Regions from separate parts of the Streptomyces sp. NPDC001634 genome, predicted to be linked through region 3. Evidence: riboswitches for the same ligand, from Rfam matches in the RefSeq annotation. Region 3 holds a riboswitch; each other region holds the start of a gene.
What was found. A riboswitch is a leader RNA that binds a small molecule or an ion and turns the genes downstream of it on or off. The one in region 3 is predicted to bind S-adenosylmethionine.
Positions count from the first base shown of each region.

Region 1: it holds a riboswitch for S-adenosylmethionine, as region 3 does, so the genes downstream of both, ABT186_RS20555 (amino acid ABC transporter permease) here and ABT186_RS00895 (amino acid ABC transporter permease) in region 3, are expected to answer to the same signal.
Region 2: it holds a riboswitch for S-adenosylmethionine, as region 3 does, so the genes downstream of both, thrC (threonine synthase) here and ABT186_RS00895 (amino acid ABC transporter permease) in region 3, are expected to answer to the same signal.

Region 1 is NZ_JBEOZU010000028.1:85,260-87,456, forward strand. Features, by position in the region: gene ABT186_RS20545 (FAD-dependent oxidoreductase) at 1-276, shown strand, start outside; gene ABT186_RS20550 (4Fe-4S binding protein) at 273-605, shown strand; SAM riboswitch class IV at 718-826, shown strand; gene ABT186_RS20555 (amino acid ABC transporter permease) at 1,149-2,129, shown strand; gene ABT186_RS20560 (amino acid ABC transporter ATP-binding protein) at 2,126-2,197, shown strand, end outside.
Region 2 is NZ_JBEOZU010000039.1:40,440-42,636, forward strand. Features, by position in the region: gene ABT186_RS25320 (glucosyl-3-phosphoglycerate synthase) at 1-754, opposite strand, end outside; SAM riboswitch class I at 902-1,058, shown strand; gene thrC (threonine synthase) at 1,077-2,197, shown strand, end outside.
Region 3 is NZ_JBEOZU010000001.1:163,325-165,521, forward strand. Features, by position in the region: gene ABT186_RS00890 (glutathione S-transferase C-terminal domain-containing protein) at 1-845, shown strand, start outside; SAM riboswitch class IV at 933-1,042, shown strand; gene ABT186_RS00895 (amino acid ABC transporter permease) at 1,374-2,197, shown strand, end outside.

The sequences.
Region 1 (2,197 bases), on a different contig from region 3:
CACGGGACGTGGTCCGCGGTCCGCGAAGGGCTGGGGGCGAGCGGTGAGGAACTGTTCCGGGCCAGGGAAGCGGCCGCGATGGTGGCCCATGGCCGCTGGATGTACCACGCGGCACTGCAGCGCACCGAATCGCGCGGTATGCACAAGCGGGCCGACCGGCCGACGCAGGATCCGGCCCAGCACTATCGGCTGCTCACCGGCGGGCTCGACGAGGTCTGGAGCCGTCCGGAGCCGGCGTCGCGGGCGCTGGTCACGATCGGAGGCCGAGCCGCATGATCGAGATCGTCGAGCCGGACCGCTGCATCGCCTGCGACCGGTGCATCGAGGTGTGCCCGACGCGCGTCTTCGATCGCGGTGCCGACGGCGTTCCGGTGATCGCGCGACAGGACAGCTGCCAGACCTGTTTCCAGTGCGAGGCGTACTGCCCGACCGACGCGCTGTTCGTCGCCCCGTTGGTGACCGCGGTCGCTCCGGGCTCGCGCTTGCGTGATGTGACACAGCTCGAGGAATCCGGTCTGCTCGGCGGGTACCGGCGTGAACTCGGCTGGGGCAGGGGAAGGACGCTCGGTGCCCGCACCGCGGTCGGACCGGAGTATCCGGACTGACCGGCCTGGGCCGGCGCAGGCTCAACACCCGGACTCCTTACCACTGGCCGTTCCACTTGCTGGACCGGCGTTGACAAATGTTCGGGCCGTTGCCTTAACTACTGCTCAGAACGGTCATGAGCGTCAGCGACAAGCCCTGGCTTGCTGACCGGCAACCCTCCCACCGCGGTGGGGTGCCCCAGGTGACGACCCGACCGATGAAGTTTCGGTAAGCGCGAGGCCCCTAGGGCCGGAACAGTGACGGTGACGCCATGTACGCAGCTCCCAGGACGGCCGCACGCCGCTCCCGGGGCTGCGTACCGTCGTACGCGAACCTGCTCGTCGCCGATCGTGCCGTCGATCTGCTCCGCGTGAACAGCGCACTGTGTACCGCACCGGGCCGAGCCCGCTGTCGGGGCTGACACCTCCCCGCAGCCCCCGCACGTCCTGACGAACACCGCGCCCGCGGTGTGCCGTTGCCCTCCCCCCCCGGTACCTCGCCGTCGTGTGCGCCGCCGTATGCCGCCGTGCTTCCGGGGTGTTCCCACCCAGCCGGAGCCCACCATGAGTGAACCCCCTGGTGCCACCGCCACCCTCGCCGAGGCGCCTACCACCGACCAACCGTCAAAAGCCCTCACCGCCCAGCGAGTTCTTCCTCGGCGGCGACCAGGCCGCTGGATCCTTACCGCGGTCGTGTTGGTCCTGGTCGCCCAGTTCGTGCACGGACTGGTCACCAACCCCTTCTACCAGTGGGACCGCTGGAGCTACTGGTTCCTGCGCCCCACCATCCTCGACGGCCTGCTGATCACCCTCGAAGTCACCGCCTACAGTGCGGTGCTGGGCCTTGTCGGCGGCATCGTGCTCGCACTGGGCCGGCTCTCGAAGAGCCCGGTGCTGCGCGCGGTCAGCTGGACCTACGTCTGGGCGCTGCGCTCCATCCCGCTCATCGTGGTGCTGATCTTCCTCTACAACTTCAGCGCCCTGTATAAGACGTTGAGCGTCGGCATCCCCTTCGGCCCCGCCTTCTTCTCCTTCGACGAGTCGAGACTCGCCACCGACATGGTCGTCGCCGTCATCGGCCTCAGCCTCAACGAGGCCGCCTACGCGGCCGAGGTCGTCCGCGGCGGCATCCTCTCCGTCGACCAGGGCCAGCACGAGGCGGCCGCGGCGCTCGGCCTGCCGAAGGGATACCAGTTCCGCAGGATCGTGTTCCCACAGGCGCTGCGCTCCATCATCCCGAACTACGTCAACCAGCTCATCGGCCTGATCAAGGGCACCTCGCTGGTCTTCTACGTCTCCCTGCTCGACCTGTTCGGCTCCGCGCAGACCATGGGTGCCACCTACCCCGGCGACATCGTGCCGCTGCTGCTGGTCGTCACCCTCTGGTACCTGATCCTGACCAGCATCGTGTCCGTCGTCCAGTTCTACGTCGAGCGGCACTACGCCCGGGGCGCCACCCGCAGCCTGCCGCCGACGCCGTTGCAGAAGCTCCGCGCCGGTTTCACCGACCTGGGCGCCCGCATCCGCAGGGAGGCCGCCGTATGACCGCCGAGACGCTCGAAGCCGTGGAGGACGTCGAGGCCGCCACCGTCGAGGTCCACGACGTGCACAAG
Region 2 (2,197 bases), on a different contig from region 3:
GTGCCTGGCCGTCCTGGTGGCGGTGCTTGCGCACGCCCACGTCGACCTGGGCGAGGGCGTCCAGGCCCACCAGGTGCAGGGCGTCGACCAGCATGCCCAGCTCCACCCCGTACCCGACCGGGAACGGGAGCTGTTCCAGCAGGGAGCGGCGGGCCGCGTACTCGCCGCCCAGCGGCTGTACGAAACCGGCCAGCTGAGGCCAGTGCATGTTCAGCAGCGGGCGGGCCATCAGTTCGGTGACGCGGCCGCCCTGGCCCGCCGCTCCGCCGAGTGGGCGGTCGTACATCGCCTTCACGAGGTCCACGCCCGGGTCGGTGAGCAGCGGGCCCACGATCCCGGAGACGAAGTCCGACGAGAACTCCTTCAGGTCCGCGTCGATGAAGCAGACGATGTCACCGCGGGTGACCAGCAGGGAGCGCCACAGCACCTCGCCCTTGCCGGGCACGGCCGGGATGCGCGGCAGGATCGTGTCGCGGTGCACCACCCGGGCGCCGGCTGCCGCCGCGACCTCGGACGTGCGGTCCGTCGAGCCGGAGTCCACGACGACGATCTCGTCGACAAGCGGAACCTGCTGCATGAGGTCGTGGCGGATGACGGCGACGATCTCGCCGACCGTCTCCTCCTCGTTGAGTGCGGGCAGCACGACGCTGACCGACGATCCCGAAAGGCGTTTCGCGGCCATGAGCTGGTGGAGCGGGCGATCGGTGACGGACCAGGACCGGGTGCTCAGCCAGCGCTCGACTTCTTCCAGCACGGTCTGCGGCTCCTCACTGTGTGATCCATCTCGCGGTTCGGACGACTATCTCAACTGTCCTGGCCTTCGGTTACAGTCTTGAACAACGCCGGTGACCATCGCATGTCGGGGGTCGCCGCGCCTCACACCAGTGAAACAACCTCATACAGCTCATCCAGAGGGGCAGAGGGAAACGGCCCGATGAAGCCCCGGCAACCCTCCAGTCGGTTCTCGTAGATCAGTGTTGATCGTCTCCGCGAGGCTCCCGGCTAGGGAAGGTGCCAAATCCGTCTCACGGCGAGATGCGTCGTGAGGAAGATGAGGAGAAAGGGCCTCGCCTGACATGGCTGTGCAGACAGTTGCAAGCACCACGAACCCCGTGAACCTCGGTCCCGCCGCGGCTCTGTCCTGCCGAGAGTGCGGCCACCGGGTGCCTCTCGGCCCGGTCTTCGCCTGCGAGGAGTGTTTCGGCCCGCTGGAGATCGCGTACGACTTCTCGGACTACGACACCGAGGAGCTGCGGAAGCGGATCGAGGCGGGTCCCGCGAACATCTGGCGGTACGCGCCGCTGCTGCCCGTCCCCGCGGACGTGGCCGACAAGCCGAATCTCAACCCGGGCTGGACCAAGCTCGTCAAGGCCGACAACCTGGCGCGCGAGCTGGGCGTGACCGGCGGGTTGTATGTGAAGGACGACTCCGGTAACCCGACGCACTCCTTCAAGGACCGGGTCGTCGCCCAGGCGCTGGAGGCCGCTCGTGCCTTCGGATTCACCACTCTCTCCTGCTCCTCCACCGGCAACCTCGCGGGCGCGGTCGGCGCCGCGGCGGCCCGCGCCGGCTTCCGCTCCTGCGTCTTCATTCCGCACGACCTGGAGCAGGGCAAGGTCGTCATGGCCGCGATCTACGGCGGCGACCTCGTCGGCATCCAGGGCAACTACGACGATGTGAACCGCTTCTGCTCCGAGCTGATCGGCGACCCGGCCGGCGAGGGCTGGGGCTTCGTCAACGTGAACCTGCGGCCGTACTACGCGGAGGGGTCGAAGACCCTGGCGTACGAGATCGCCGAGCAGCTCGGCTGGCAGCTGCCCGACCAGATCGTGGTCCCGATCGCCTCCGGCTCCCAGCTGACGAAGATCGACAAGGGTCTGCAGGAGCTGATCAAGCTCGGGCTCGTCGAGGACAAGCCGTACAAGATCTTCGGTGCCCAGGCCGAGGGCTGCTCGCCGGTGTCGGTCGCGTTCAAGGCGGGCCACGACGTCGTACGGCCGCAGAAGCCGGACACGATCGCCAAGTCGCTTGCGATCGGCAACCCGGCGGACGGACCGTACGTCCTCGACATCGCCCGCCGCACGGGCGGCGCCGTGGAGGATGTGACGGACGAGCAGATCGTCGACGCCATCAAGCTGCTGGCGCGGACCGAGGGCATCTTCGCGGAGACGGCCGGCGGTGTGACCGTCGGCGTCAC
Region 3 (2,197 bases):
CCGTTCCGGCCTTCCGGGGGCGCATAGGCTGCGACGCGCGCAGCGGCCACTACGCCGTACCGCGCCGCTACCGCCTCCATCTGTCCCTGTCCTGTCCGCACTGTCTGCGGATCGCCGTCGTGCACAGCCTGCTCGGGCTCGAAGCCGTCTGTCCCGTGACGCTGCTGCCCGCGGTGCCCGACGGACCGGGGGGCGAGCACTCCGGCCTGCGCCCGCTCTACGAGGCGAGTGCCCACCGCTATCGGGGAGCCGCCGTGGCTCCGGTGCTCAGCGACGACTGGTCCGGACGGATCGTCAGTACGCATGCCCCGGACATCATGCGCGACCTGGCCCGGCACTTCGGCGGTCATCACCCGGCGCTGTACCCGCAGGGGGCGGACGCGGAGATCGAGGGAGTGCGGCGACTGTGCGAGCAGGGCATCGAGGCGGCCGCCCAGCGGGCCGGACGTGCCGACACCGACGCCGGTGAACGGGACACCGCGCTCACCTCGTTGCTCTGCACCCTGCGGTCGCTGGAGGGCCGCCTCGCCCGCCAGGAGTACCTGCTGGGCGAGCAACTCACCATCGCCGACGTGGAGTTGTGGGTCAGCCTGGTGCAGCTCGACACCGTGCACCGCTGGCACCTGGACGCCGCCGCAGTGCACCGCATCGCCGGCCATCCGAGGCTGTGGGCGTACGCCCGCCGGCTTGCCGCTCACCCCGCCTTCGGATCGCACCTCGACCTCGACGGCATCGCCCGGCGGCACCACACCCACTGCCGCGGACTCGAGGCCGCGGGGGCGGCGGTGCAGATCCTTGACTGGGCCTCGCACGTCCCGAACGGAACCGCGACGCGGCCGAGTTGACCGACCGGCTGTGCTCCGTCGCACGTATCACCTGGTGGACGTGCGTTGACAGCGCCTCCGGTGCTGTATTGACTTACGGGCCAGAACGGTCATGAGTGTCAGTGACAAGCCCTGGCTTGCTGACCGGCAACCCTCGCGCCGCGGTGGGGTGCCCCAGGTGACGACCGGACCGGATGACGTTTCGGTAAGCGCGAGGCCCCACGGGGCCGGAAGAATGACGGTGACAGTGATGTACGCAGCTTCGAGGACAGCCGCTCGGCGGCCCCGCGGCTGCGTACTGCTGTGCGCGAACCGTTCCGTCGACCTTCTTCGCGTCAACAGCGCACTGTGTACCACCCCGGGCTCTGCCCGCTGTCACGGCTGACGGCTCTCTGAATCCCTGACGCGTACCGCCGCTGCGGTGCGTCCCCGTTTCCGTCCCGTCCCCGGTCCCGTGCGCTTCTCATGCCTCGTCACACCGGCGGCCCGTGCCGCGCTCCGGTGTCGTCATGCGCGCCGTCCGGGGTGTCCGAATCCGCTGGAGCCTCCATGAGTGAACCCCCCGGCGCCGCCCTGTCCCTGGCCCCGGCGCCGCCCCACGACCACACCGCCCCCAAGCCCCTGACGGCCCAGCGGGTGCTGCCCCTGCGCCGCCCCGGCCGCTGGATCGTCACCGCCGTCGTCCTCGTACTGGTGGCCCAGTTCGTCCACGGCCTGGTGTCCAACCCGTTCTACCAGTGGGACCGCTTCGCCTACTGGTTCCTGCGCCCCACGATTCTCGACGGACTGCTCATCACCCTCGAAGTCGCCGCGCTCAGCGCCGTGTCGGGCCTGCTCGGCGGGATCCTTCTCGCGCTGGCCCGGCTCTCGAAGAGCCCCGTGCTGCGTGCGGTCAGCTGGACCTATGTGTGGGCGTTCCGCTCCATCCCGCTGATCGTGGTGCTGATCTTCCTGTACAACTTCAGCGCGCTCTACAAGACGCTGAGCATCGGCGTGCCCTTCGGCCCCGCCTTCTTCTCCTTCGACGAATCCAGGCTCGCCACCGACATGGCCGTCGCCGTCGTCGGCCTGAGCCTGAACGAGGCGGCGTACGCGGCGGAGGTGGTCCGCGGCGGCATCCTCTCCGTCGACCAGGGCCAGCACGAGGCGGCCGCCGCACTGGGTCTGCCCAAGGGCTACCAGTTCACGAGGATCGTCTTCCCGCAGGCTCTCAGGTCCATCACACCGAACTACGTCAACCAGCTGATCGGCCTGATCAAGAGCACCTCGCTGGTGTTCTACGTCTCGCTGCTCGACCTGTTCGGCTCCGCGCAGACCATGGGCTCCACCTACCCGGGCGACATCGTGCCGCTGCTGCTGGTCGTCACGGTCTG